3 regions of the Streptomyces sp. NPDC002817 genome follow, and region 1 is predicted to be linked to each of the others. Evidence: riboswitches for the same ligand, from Rfam matches in the RefSeq annotation. Region 1 holds a riboswitch; each other region holds the start of a gene.
What was found. Region 1 has a riboswitch for cyclic di-AMP ahead of ACWD3I_RS30240 (M23 family metallopeptidase). Riboswitches for the same ligand answer to the same signal wherever they lie in the genome.
Positions count from the first base shown of each region.

Region 2: it holds a riboswitch for cyclic di-AMP, as region 1 does, so the genes downstream of both, ACWD3I_RS12995 (C40 family peptidase) here and ACWD3I_RS30240 (M23 family metallopeptidase) in region 1, are expected to answer to the same signal.
Region 3: it holds a riboswitch for cyclic di-AMP, as region 1 does, so the genes downstream of both, ACWD3I_RS05965 (M23 family metallopeptidase) here and ACWD3I_RS30240 (M23 family metallopeptidase) in region 1, are expected to answer to the same signal.

Region 1 covers NZ_JBSFUY010000019.1:75,366-79,215, reverse strand. Annotated here, with positions in the region: gene ACWD3I_RS30245 (alpha-galactosidase) at 1-1,403, shown strand, start outside; cyclic di-AMP (ydaO/yuaA leader) riboswitch at 1,720-1,879, shown strand; gene ACWD3I_RS30240 (M23 family metallopeptidase) at 1,882-2,823, shown strand; gene ACWD3I_RS30235 (RIFT barrel domain-containing protein) at 3,023-3,472, shown strand; gene ACWD3I_RS30230 (GDSL-type esterase/lipase family protein) at 3,469-3,850, shown strand, end outside.
Region 2 covers NZ_JBSFUY010000005.1:340,295-344,144, reverse strand. Annotated here, with positions in the region: gene ACWD3I_RS13005 (tellurite resistance/C4-dicarboxylate transporter family protein) at 1-91, opposite strand, end outside; gene ACWD3I_RS13000 (hypothetical protein) at 590-961, shown strand; gene ACWD3I_RS12995 (C40 family peptidase) at 982-2,136, opposite strand; cyclic di-AMP (ydaO/yuaA leader) riboswitch at 2,145-2,312, opposite strand; gene pcrA (DNA helicase PcrA) at 2,752-3,850, shown strand, end outside.
Region 3 covers NZ_JBSFUY010000003.1:9,003-12,852, forward strand. Annotated here, with positions in the region: gene ACWD3I_RS05960 (aldo/keto reductase) at 1-383, opposite strand, end outside; gene ACWD3I_RS05965 (M23 family metallopeptidase) at 540-1,592, opposite strand; cyclic di-AMP (ydaO/yuaA leader) riboswitch at 1,604-1,761, opposite strand; gene ACWD3I_RS05970 (PP2C family protein-serine/threonine phosphatase) at 2,006-3,091, opposite strand; tRNA gene ACWD3I_RS05975 (tRNA-Met) at 3,199-3,272, opposite strand; gene ACWD3I_RS05980 (alginate lyase family protein) at 3,348-3,850, opposite strand, start outside.

The DNA.
Region 1 (3,850 bases):
CCTGGCGCATCGCCGTGGCCCAACTCTCCGACGCGCGCGTGCAGATCACCGGCGGGGTCGGACACGACGAGTCGGGCCTGCTGCGGCTGGCGACGGGGGAGTCCTTCACGACGCCCGTCTTCGCCGGCCTGTGGAGCGACGGCGGCTTCGGCGGGGCGAGCCGGGCCTGGCACGCGTACCAGCGGGCGTACGTCATCCCGGACGCCGACCGGGACCGGCCCGTGCTGTTCAACTCCTGGGAGGCCACCGAGTTCGACATCTCCGAGGAGCAGCAGGGCACCCTCGCCCGGCGGGCCGCGGCGATCGGCGTCGAGCTGTTCGTGGTCGACGACGGCTGGTTCGGCACCCGCACCAGCGACCGCGCCGGCCTCGGCGACTGGACGCCCAACCACGACCGCTTCCCGGGCGGCCTGAAGCCCCTCGCCGACTACGTGCACGCACTCGGCATGCAGTTCGGCATCTGGGTCGAGCCCGAGATGGTCAACCCGGACAGCGAGCTGTACCGGGCGCACCCGGACTGGGTTCAGCACCAAGCAGGACGAAAGCGGACGGAATTCCGCAATCAGCTCGTACTGAACCTCGCGCGCGAGGACGTCCAGGAGTACCTCTGGGGTCACCTCGACGCGCTTCTGACCAGCGCCCCGATCGACTATGTGAAGTGGGACTTCAACCGCAGTTTCACCGACGCGGGCTGGCCGGGCGAGCCCTACCCGCAGCGGCTCTGGATCGACCATGTGCACGCCTACTACGCCTTGTTGGACCGGCTGCGGGCCGCCCATCCGGGGGTCGCGTTCGAGTCCTGCTCGGGCGGAGGCGGCCGTATCGACCTCGGTGTCATGGGCCGCACGGACCAGGTGTGGACCTCCGACAACACCGACCCGCTCGACCGGCTCGCCATCCAGCACGGCTTCGGTCAGATCCACCCCGCGCGCGTGATGGCCGCCTGGGTGACCGACAGTCCGAACGCCATGCTCAACGGCCGGGTCAGCTCGCTGCGCTTCCGGTTCGTCAGCGCGATGGCCGGAGTGCTCGGTGTCGGCGGCGACCTCACGCAGTGGAGCGAGGAGGAGCTCGCCGAGGCCCGTGAGTGGGTGGAGCTCTACAAGGAGATCCGGCCCGTGGTGCAGCGCGGTGACCTCCACCGGCTGCGACCGCCGCGGGGCGGGCTCAGTGCCGTCCAGTACGTTCTCGGGGACGAGACCGTCGTGCTCGCCTGGCTCCAGGCGCAGAGCTACGGCGAGCCGGTGCCGGCGCTGCGGCTGCGCGGGCTCGACCCGACAGCGTCGTACGAATGCCTCGAAACGGGCGAAGTTCGCAGGGGTGCCGTATTGCTGCATCACGGACTTCGCGTCGGATTGCGCGGCGACCTGGATGCGGCAGTTCTCCGGCTGCGTCGCATCTGAGCCGTCTGTCCGAATTGGCGCCTTCCTTATCCTTCATTCCAACTCGCTCTGGAATAAGGGAAGCTGTGAATGTGCCACGTGAGGAGCGTCATACCCGTGACCGTGCGTCGCCCGTCATGTTCACGTAATTCCCGTTCTTTTCCAGGGGTTTTGCATGGCGGGAGGCGTGCGTAATGCACGCAGGGTGACCGGTAATTCTCACAGCGGATCAAGAGGAACGCATTCACGTGGAACCTCTCACTTGTCCCTTTGCGTCTTGCTCGCTTACGTTCGCCATCAATCCGGACGGACGCCCAATCCTGCCGCCGCCCGGGGACCGCACAACTCACCCGTGAACGGCAGGAGCGGGGGACCCACAGGTACAACCGCCTGTTCCGGTCTCCGGAACGGCTAGGGGTTAAGTCGCACTTCGGTGCGGCCGGGCATCTCCAGCCCGAACCCGACAGCTCACCTCGCAGGCGCCGGAGAGGAATTCGCCATGCCCGCGAAGGGTAAGCACCGCCGTCCGAAGGCCCAGCGCCTCACTCGCTCGATCGCCGTCGCCGGCACCGGTGGGGCCGCACTCGCCCTCCCGCTGATGGGTGCCGCAGGCGCCCACGCGGCCACCCCGCAGTCCGTTTCGGAAAAGGCCGTCCAGTCCCTTCCGGTCGCCGAGAAGACGGCCGCCGAGAAGAAGACCGCGGAGAAGAAGAGCGCCGCGAACACCGCGACCGTGCGCACCTATTCGGTGCGGTCCGGTGACTACCTCTCGAAGATCGCCGACGAGCAGAACGTCAGCGGTGGCTGGCAGAAGCTCTACTCGGACAACCGCGAGGCCGTCGGTTCCGACCCGGCGCTGATCCACCCCGGTCTGAAGCTCACCATCGGCAAGAAGGCCGCGGCGAGCACGGAGAAGTCCGCGGGGACGCAGAAGTCGGCGGAGACGCAGAAGTCCTCTTCCTCCGAGTCCTCCTCGTCGAACTCGACGACCGCGACGCAGAGCAGCGAGACGGCCGGCACCAGCAGCTCCAGCGGCTTCACCCTCCCCGTGGCCGGCGCCACCGTCGGTACCCCGTACCGGATGTCCGGCAGCATGTGGTCCAGCGGCTATCACACGGGCGTCGACTTCGTCGTCCCGACCGGTACCTCGCTCAAGGCCGTGGGTGCGGGCACGGTCGTCTCCGCCGGGTGGGGCGGCGCGTACGGCAACCAGGTCGTCATCAAGCTCGCCGACGGCTACTACGCCCAGTACGCCCACCTCTCCTCGCTCTCGGTCTCGTCCGGCCAGACCGTCACCGAGGGCCAGCAGGTCGGTCTCTCCGGCGCGACCGGCAACGTGACCGGCCCGCACCTCCACTTCGAGATCCGCACCACCCCGGACTACGGCTCGGACGTGGACCCGCTCGCCTACCTCCGTGCGAAGGGCGTCTCCGTCAGCTGACGCCCTCCCCTTGTGCCACCGAAGGCCGGATCCCGATCCCCGGGTCCGGCCTTCGGTGTTCGCTCTTGCGGTTTCATGATCACTTTATTGCGTTCTTGTGGCACGGCTGTCCAAAGCGTCGACAGCGAGGGGAAGGTGGGGACACAGTGATCTCCGTAGCGATGCAAGCGCTTTCTATCCGCATCATCCGGAGGTCCCCGTGCCCGGCGTCGACCGACGCACCGTCATCAAGGGCGCCGCAGCCGCGGCCGACGCGGACGACGCCGAACTCCACTGGCCGGAGGGCGCGACGCCCGACGCCCACGCCGGTACCACCTGGGGCGTGCCGTGGGCCCGCGGGGCGTACCGGCCGCAGCAGAGGTTCGGGCTGACGACCGCCGCCGCCGGCGACGACGTCCCCGTCCGGAGCCGGGTCACCGGCCACTGGCCCGACGGCTCGGTGAAGTGGACCGCGCACGCGATCGCGCCGGGCGCCCCGAAGGCCTCCGCGTACCGGCTCGCGGCGGGCAGCCCGGCGGCCCCGAGCGGAAGGTGCGCGTGGAACGCGTTCTGCACCGGCGGTGACAGCTACTTCCCGTCCAACGGCCGGAACCCGGTCACCGTCAAGACACCGGCCGTCCTGCGCGCCACCGAGGAGATCCCGTCATGAGACGTAGCTGCTTGATCGCGGCGGTGGCCGCGGGGCTGGTCATGGGAGCGGTGCAGCCGGTGGCGGCCGCCGGCGATGTCGTACGCCCCGACGACCGGCGCCTGGTCTACGAGGGTCACTGGGGTCGCACCGCCGAGGCGGCGACCACCGTCAACTCCGGTGCGCGGCTGCGCTTCCGCTTCACCGGTGACAGCGTCCACGCCCTCTTCGACGTCTCGTCGGCCACCGTGCCCGCGCAGATCTACGTATCGGTCGACAGCGGCCCGAAGCAGTTGTACGCCGTCGACCGGAACGACCTGGAGATCCGAGCGGCCGGACGGGGGCCGCACACCGTCGAGCTGTCCGTGAAGGACGTCTTCTCGCGGGCCGAGCGGTGGA
Region 2 (3,850 bases), on a different contig from region 1:
TGGCCATCACGGCAGCCCCGGCGGCGGGCGGCCGCTGGGCCCACCAGGCGCGGAGGGGGGACTGAGGGGAGTGGGAAGAGGCGCCGGACATGGGGCGATGCTAAGGAGCGCGGCCCGGCTCGAGGGCGGGGCGCGCGAGCGGGCGCGGGCAAATACGCGCGGGCGCAGGCACGGGAGGGCGTGCGGCCCGGCGGCCGGTGCCTTGAGTGATGGGCGGACGCGTCCCACGCCGGATCATGTCGGACCCCGCCCGCCTGGGCGTTCACCGCCCGATGCCGGGACAGATCTGCCGGTCGTCTGAGTAGTTCCGCTCATGACAACCGACCGTCCGGGGCGCCAGACTCTCGCCATGTCCCTCAGACGATCAGTCGCCCTCGTCGGCGCCGCCCTCGCGGCGGTCGGTCTCACCGCATGCGGAAGTCAAAAAGGTGGGGAGGCCAATGGAGCCGGCGCCGCGCGGTCGGCCACTCCGACCTACTCCTATCCGCCCCCGCCGAAGTGCGCGCAGTCCACAGCGACGCCCACCGCCCTGCCTTCCTCCCCCTCACCTTCCGCCTCGAACACGGCCGGAGGACAGCAGGACGGACCCGTGGACGCTCCCCCCAACTACGCCGACAACCACGCGTACCGCATGCGGGCGTCCTTGAGCGCGGAGCAGCAGGCCAGTGGGCAGGCGTCGGCCGAGCTGATCCTCGCGGAGCTGGCGAAGGTCCGGAAGGAGGGCGGGTCGGGGGAGTTCGGTGTCTTCGGTGACGAGCGGGTCGAGGCGGCGCTGGAGCGTGTCGGGTGCGGTGAGAAGCACGGGGTCTCCGTCGGGAACGGGTACTACGCCGTCTACACGGGCGTCGTGTGCGTCTCCGGACGGGTGACGAAGGACGAGCTGACCGGAGAGGTGCACGGCGTCTACGCCGAGCCCCAGCCCGGCGAGGGGCCCTGCGTCGAGAACCGGGGAGGTCACTGACGCCAGGGCCCTGCCGCACGTCAGGCCGGCCGTACCACGCTGTGGATCGCCGACTCACCGTCGTAGAAGATGGACTCCTCGCGCACGTACGCCCCCGGCTTCGGCGCGTGGATCATCTTGCCGTTGCCGATGTAGATGCCGACGTGGGTGACATCGTCGTAGAAGAAGACGAGGTCGCCGGGCCTGGCGTTGGCGAGGGTGACCGTGGTGCCCGCGTTCACCTGGTCGTAGGTGGTGCGGGGGAGGGTGATGCCGGCGGCGTTCCAGGCGGCCTGGGTGAGGCCGGAGCAGTCGTAGGAGTCGGGGCCGGTGGCGCCCCAGACGTACGGCTTGCCGACCTGTGAGCGGGCGAAGGCGAGGGCCTTCTCGGCCTTCGTGGCGTACGAGGAGTCCGAGGCCTCCGAGGACGACGACGAGCTGCTCGCCGACTCCTCGGCCGCGGCCGCTTCCTCCGCGGCCTTCTGCTCGGCCGCCTGCTGCTTCGCCAGCTCGGCGGCCTTGCGGGCGGCCTCCTCCTGCTTCTTCTTCTCGATCGCCGCGAGGCGCGCCTTCTCCTCGGCGGTCAGCTGCGACAGCAGCTCGCGCGCGTCGGACAGCTTCCGCTGGACGGTCGCCTTGGCGGTCTTCAGGTCGCTCTGCGAATCGGAGAGCGTCTCGAGGCTGTCGGTGGCCTCCTGGCGCTTCTTCATCGTCGCGGACTGCTCGGTGACGTAGTCGTCGACCGCGTCCTTCTGACGGGACGTCATCCGGCCCATCAGCTGTGTCTGGTCGAAGTAGTCCTGCGGGGAGTCCGCGAGCAGGAAGGTCGCGGTGTCGGGCGCGGAGGCGCCGGTGCGGTACTGGGCCGCGGCGAAGGTGCCGAGCTCCTCGCGGGCCTCGTTGAGCTTCTGGGTGCGCTGGGCGACGTCGTCGAGGAGGGTGTCGACCTCCTTGCGCTGCTTGGAGGTCTTCTCCTTGGCCGAGTTGTACTTCTCGGTCGCCGACTCCGCTTGGCGGTAGAGGTCGTCGACCTTCTTCTCGACTTCCTCGATGCTCGGCTTGTCATCGGTCGACGGCGCGGCGGTGGCCGTCTGGGAGAGCAGGGCCACGGAGGTGAGGGCGGCCGTGGCGAGAGCGGGTGTGCGTATGCCGGCTACGCGCGTACCCGGGGGAGGCGACTTGCGGTGCGACGCCAAGGTCGGCGACTCCTTCCATGCTCCGCCTACCGAGTTAGCTGTCGGGTTCGGGCGGGTGGTTCGGAAGGGTTGCCCTACGGCCGTTCCCGGTACGGGAGTTGGCCGATTCACCCCAAGTTCGGTGGGTCCCCGGTTCCGGGTGCGCGGCGGCGCTCCGGATTCGGCGGAGGCCGCGCGGCCCGGCGACGTTCGCCGGTGGGGGTCGTACGGCCTTCCGGCACGGTAGCCAACGGGTGTGGCCCCTGTGAAGGTTGATGTCCGATAGGCCCGATACATTTTCGTGACCTTAGGTCAGGACGTTGCTCACGATGGTGAATACGGAACGATCTGCACCGGCTTGTGGGCATTTTGGGCGGAGTGGCGACGTCCGCCCGCTTCCGGACGCGCCGGCGGGTGGCTCGGCCGTGGCCGTCGACCCGTACGGCGGGAAGGCGCGCGCCCGCATGGCCGGTCACGGATCGTGACGCATCGATGACGAGGAGCGAGAAGGCTCCTGGTGGCCAGGTCCGGGAGGCGCTCGGACTCTGGAGCGGCCTCCGCGGCGACCGCTGAAAAGAGCCCATGTTCTCAGGGCGGCGGCGGGGTGTCAGTGGGGAGCCCTAGACTCGGAGAGCGATGAGCAGCCTCTTTGACGACAGTTTCCTGGCGGACCTCCAAGCCCCTAAGGGCCGCGAGGAGGAGCCCCCGCCGCCCGAGGACGAGCACGTACCGGAACCCGTTCCGGACGACCTGTTCGGCGGCCGGTTCGACGTGCCGCCTGACCGGGACGCGTACTACCGCGACGGCGCCCCGCGCCCGGTCCTGGACGCGGCCGCGCTCATCGACGGGCTCAACGAGAACCAGCGCGCGGCCGTCGTCCACTCCGACACCCCGCTGCTCATCGTGGCCGGCGCCGGCTCCGGTAAGACGCGGGTGCTCACCCACCGCATCGCCTACCTGCTGGCCGAGCGGAACGTCCACCCGGGCCAGATCCTCGCGATCACCTTCACCAACAAGGCCGCGGGCGAGATGAAGGAGCGCGTCGAGCAGCTCGTCGGCCCGCGCGCGAACGCGATGTGGGTGATGACGTTCCACAGCGCGTGCGTGCGGATCCTGCGGAGGGAATCCAAGAGGCTCGGCTTCACGTCGTCGTTCTCGATCTACGACGCGGCCGACTCCAAGCGTCTGATGGCCCTGGTCTGCCGTGACCTCGACCTCGACCCCAAGCGCTTCCCGCCCAAGTCCTTCAGCGCCAAGATCAGCAACCTCAAGAACGAGCTGATCGACGAGGAGGACTTCGCCGCCCAGGCCACCGACGGCTTCGAGAAGACCCTCGCCCAGGCCTACGCGATGTACCAGTCGCGGTTGCGGGAAGCCAACGCGCTCGACTTCGACGACCTGATCATGACCACGGTCAATCTGCTGCGCGCCTTCCCGGACGTCGCCGAGCACTACCACCGCCGCTTCCGGCATGTCCTCGTCGACGAGTACCAGGACACCAACCACGCCCAGTACGCGCTGGTCCGCGAGCTGGTGGGGACGAACGAGCACCCCGTCGACGTACCCCCGGCCGAGTTCGACCTCCCGCCCGCCGAACTGTGTGTCGTGGGTGACGCCGACCAGTCGATCTACGCCTTCCGCGGCGCGACGATCCGCAACATCCTCCAGTTCGAGGAGGACTACCCGAACGCGACGACGATCCTGCTGGAGCAGAACTACCGCTCCACACAGACGA
Region 3 (3,850 bases), on a different contig from region 1:
TTGTCGAAGTGGGTGTAGTAGAGGTCTATGTGGTCGGTGCCGAGGCGGCGCAGGGAGGCGTCCGCGGCCGCCTTGATGTTCGCGGCCGTCAGGCCCGGGAAGTCGGGGTGCTGGCTGACCTTCGTGGCGATCACGATGTCGTCGCGGTTGCCGCGCGCCTTGACCCACTTGCCGATGATGGTCTCGGACTCACCGCCGACGTTGCCGTCGATCCACGCGGAGTACGAGTCCGCCGTGTCGACGAAGTTGCCGCCCGCGGCCGCGTAGGCGTCGAGTACGGCGAAGGACTGCGTCTCGTCGGCGGTCCAGCCGAAGACGTTGCCGCCGAGGGAGAGCGGGAAGACCTCGAGGTCGGACGTGCCCAGCTTGCGAAGAGAAGTCATGTACGAGGTCAACGCCGATGCGGAGACCGCTCTTCCGGAACAGCCGCAAAGTTCCCGTAAACAAGCGGAGGCAGGCGTTCCAGAACTGGTGACACAAAAACCGGCGGCCCTGACGTCGGGGGGTGTGCGTCAGGGCCGCCGGTGGATCAAGAACCCTCAGGGGGTGAGCCCCTTGCTCCGCAGCCACGCCATCGGGTCGATCCCGGTGGACGCACCGCCCGAGTGGACCTCGAGGTGCAGATGCGCGCCCGTGACGTTGCCGGTCGCACCCACGCGCCCGATCACATCACCGGTGTTGACCTTCTGGCCGACGCTGACGCTGATCGACGACTGGTGGGCGAACCACAGCTCGGTGCCGTCGTCGAGGGTCAGGACGGTCTTGTAGCCGTACGAACCGTCCCAGCCGGCCTGCGTGATGGTGCCGCTGTGGATCGCCTTGATGAGCGTGCCCGTGGGAGCGGCGAAGTCGAGGCCCGTGTGGTACCCGGAGGACCACAGGGAGCCGGCCTGACCGAAGGTCGAGGTGATCGTGTACGAGGAGGTCGGCAGCGTGTACTGCTTCGCCAGCTCGGCGAGACGCTTTGCCTCGGCGGCCTTCTCGGCGTCCGCCTCCGCCTTCTTCTTCGCCTCGGCGGCGTCGTCCGCGGCCTTCTTCAGCGCGGCGGCCTCGGCCTTGGCGGCCTCGTCGGCGGCGGCGGTCTGGGTGGCGAGCTGCGTCTTGTTGTCGACCTGCGTCTGCTGGCTCTCGGCCTGCGCCATGATCCGGTTGCGCAGCGTCTCGCCGGCGTCGGAGACGGTGGTCTCGGCCTTGTCCGCGACGGCCGTGGTGGTGGCGGCCGTGGGGGCCGCGGCGAGGTCGCTGAGCGCGGTGGCCGAACCCTGCGGCGCCTCCTCCTCGCCCGACACGAACGGAAGGTCGGGCATCGAGATGGAGACCGGCGGCTTGCCGGTGTTGGCGCTGGCCATGCCGGCCCCGCCGACGGCGGCTATGACACCGACGCCCAGGACGGTGGAGCTGCGGGCGAATCCCCCGCTGCGCTGCTTGGCGACCCGGTGCTTGCCGCGTGCCGGTCGGATGGACTCCTCGGTGGGATTCCACTCCTCGCGCGGGCCCTCGTCGTGGTGGTAGCTGCCGTAGCCGAAGACATCGGTGGTGCTGCGCTGGCTCGGCACGTACGGGGCCTCGGGGGCAGGCCGGTTTGACGCCACGTGGGCGTGCTCCTTTCCTTCCTTCTCGCCTACCGGGTTAGCTGACGGGTTCGGAGCAGGAAGGTCTCCTACGCGCGTATACCGGCCGTGAGTTCACGGCGGCATTCGCGCGATTCACCCCAGGGTGGTGGTTCCCCGGCTCCCTTGCGGGATTAAGCGCGTGAGCACGGAGCCGTCTCTTGTGACGGCTGGGACGACCGCGCTGCGTTATCGAACGTTAATAGACCCGGACCATGGATTCCAAGCTGTTCCGCTTGATCATTAACCTTTTTCCGCTGGACGTACGGGTCCATGAGCGGTGAAAAACGGGCGAGTTGACCGCGCTCCAGTAAACTCACAGGTATTGACTGTATGTCAGTTGTTATGCGGAGGGCGCTCGCCCGATCACCCCACGTGATAAAGCCCCCCTGAGGTCACGGCCGTCGTACGGCGAGCAGCGCCATGTCGTCCGTCATGCCGCCCCCCGTGTGCCGGCGCACCTCCATGGCGAGCGCGGACAGCAGCGCCCCGGGGACTCGGAAGGCGCGTCCCGCGAGCCGCGCCGCCGGATCGTAGAACTCCCCGTACCGGTCCCGCGCCTCGGACAGCCCGTCGGTGTACAGCAACAGCGTGGCCCCGCCCGGGAAGGCCGCCTCCTCCGCGCGGTCGGGCCAGCTCCCCAGCTCGCCCATGCCCAGCGGCAACGCGGGCTCGGCGGCGGGCAGCGCCCGCACGGTGCCGTCGGGGCACAGCAGCAACGGCGGCGGATGGCCGCGGTTGAGGACCCGTACGACCCCGTCGCCGTGCGGCAGTTCGGCAAGAACGACGGTGGTGAACCCCTCGATGGCGTCGTGCCCCTCGCGCCGCCTGCCCTCGCGCGCCAGCGCCCGCTCCAGCCGCCGCGCGACCGCCTCCAGCGTCGGCTCCTGCTCGGCGGCCTCCCGGAACGCCCCGATGACGACGGCGACCGCGGCCACCGCCCCCATGCCCTTCCCGCGCACGTCCCCCACCACCAGCCGCACCCCGTACGGACTGTCCTGCACCGCGTACAGGTCCCCGCCGATGAAGGCGTCCTTCTGCGCCGCCTCGTACCGCACCGCGATGTCGAACCCGCCGATCCGGTCGTCGGGCTCGGGCAGCACCGCCCGCTGGGCGGCCTCGGCGATCTGGCGCTGGGAGGCGAGCCGCTGGTCGCCGCGGAGCACGACCCGGTTGAGGACGGCGGCCAGCACGGCGACCACCGCCACGGTGAGCGCCTCGGTGAGGGTGTCGGCGTCCAGCCGGAAGCCGAACCGCATATGGACGGCGAAGGCGGCGATCAGGGCCACCGCCCCGGTGACGACGATGCCGAGCAGCGGATAGAGGGGCGCGGCGACCAGGGGGGCGGCGGTGAAGAAGGGGATCGCGGTGAAGTCCCGAGGGGTCAGGACGTCGTAGAGGACGCCACCGACGATCAGCAGGGCGGGCAACGCCCGCAAGAGGGCGGAGATACGCCGCCCCGCCACCGCCTCCTGATCCACATGCCCAGGTTTCCCGGACCGGCACCGGGCGGCGAGCCGTGTGGCCCGACCGGGGGAAACACTCAGGGCCGGAGTCCAGTGACTGGACTCCGGCCCTGAGCCGTGAGTAGCGGGGACAGGATTTGAACCTGCGACCTCTGGGTTATGAGCCCAGCGAGCTACCGAGCTGCTCCACCCCGCGTCGGTGAAACCAGCATACGTCATCCGCGGGACGCTCAGCACCACGGTTTGTTCTCGGCGCCGCTGACCTGCGTTTTCAGCCGGCGGAGTTGCCCGCGTGGGTCAGGGTCTCCCAGGACACGAAGAGATTGTCGGTACCGGCGGGCCGGGTCTCCTCGGCGAGCTTGTGGGCGGCCGGGACGGAGACGTCGAGGCGGTTCTCCAGGTGGTTGAGGGCGACCTCCAGGTCCGGTCCCATGTTCCGGTCCACCTTCCCGCCGCACAGCCACGCGGGCGCGGGCTCGCCGGCCTGGTACCGGGCGTGGAAGGCGAGCGCCGACTTCAGCCGGTCCTTGACCTCGCCGTACAGGTCGACACCCTGGTGCCAGGCGGTCTCGGCGATGTGAGCGGTGGCGGCGATGGAGTAGCCGACGTGCTTGAAGTTGCGGCAGGTCTCCTGGGAGACGCCGTCCTGGTACGTCTTCTGCCCGAACCAGTACGTCGTCAGTTTCGTCGGCGTGTTCACCCCCGACCCGGCCGGGGTGAGCGGCACCCGCCCGTCCTTCTCCAGGTAGAAGTAGGCGGGGACGCGCTCCCGGA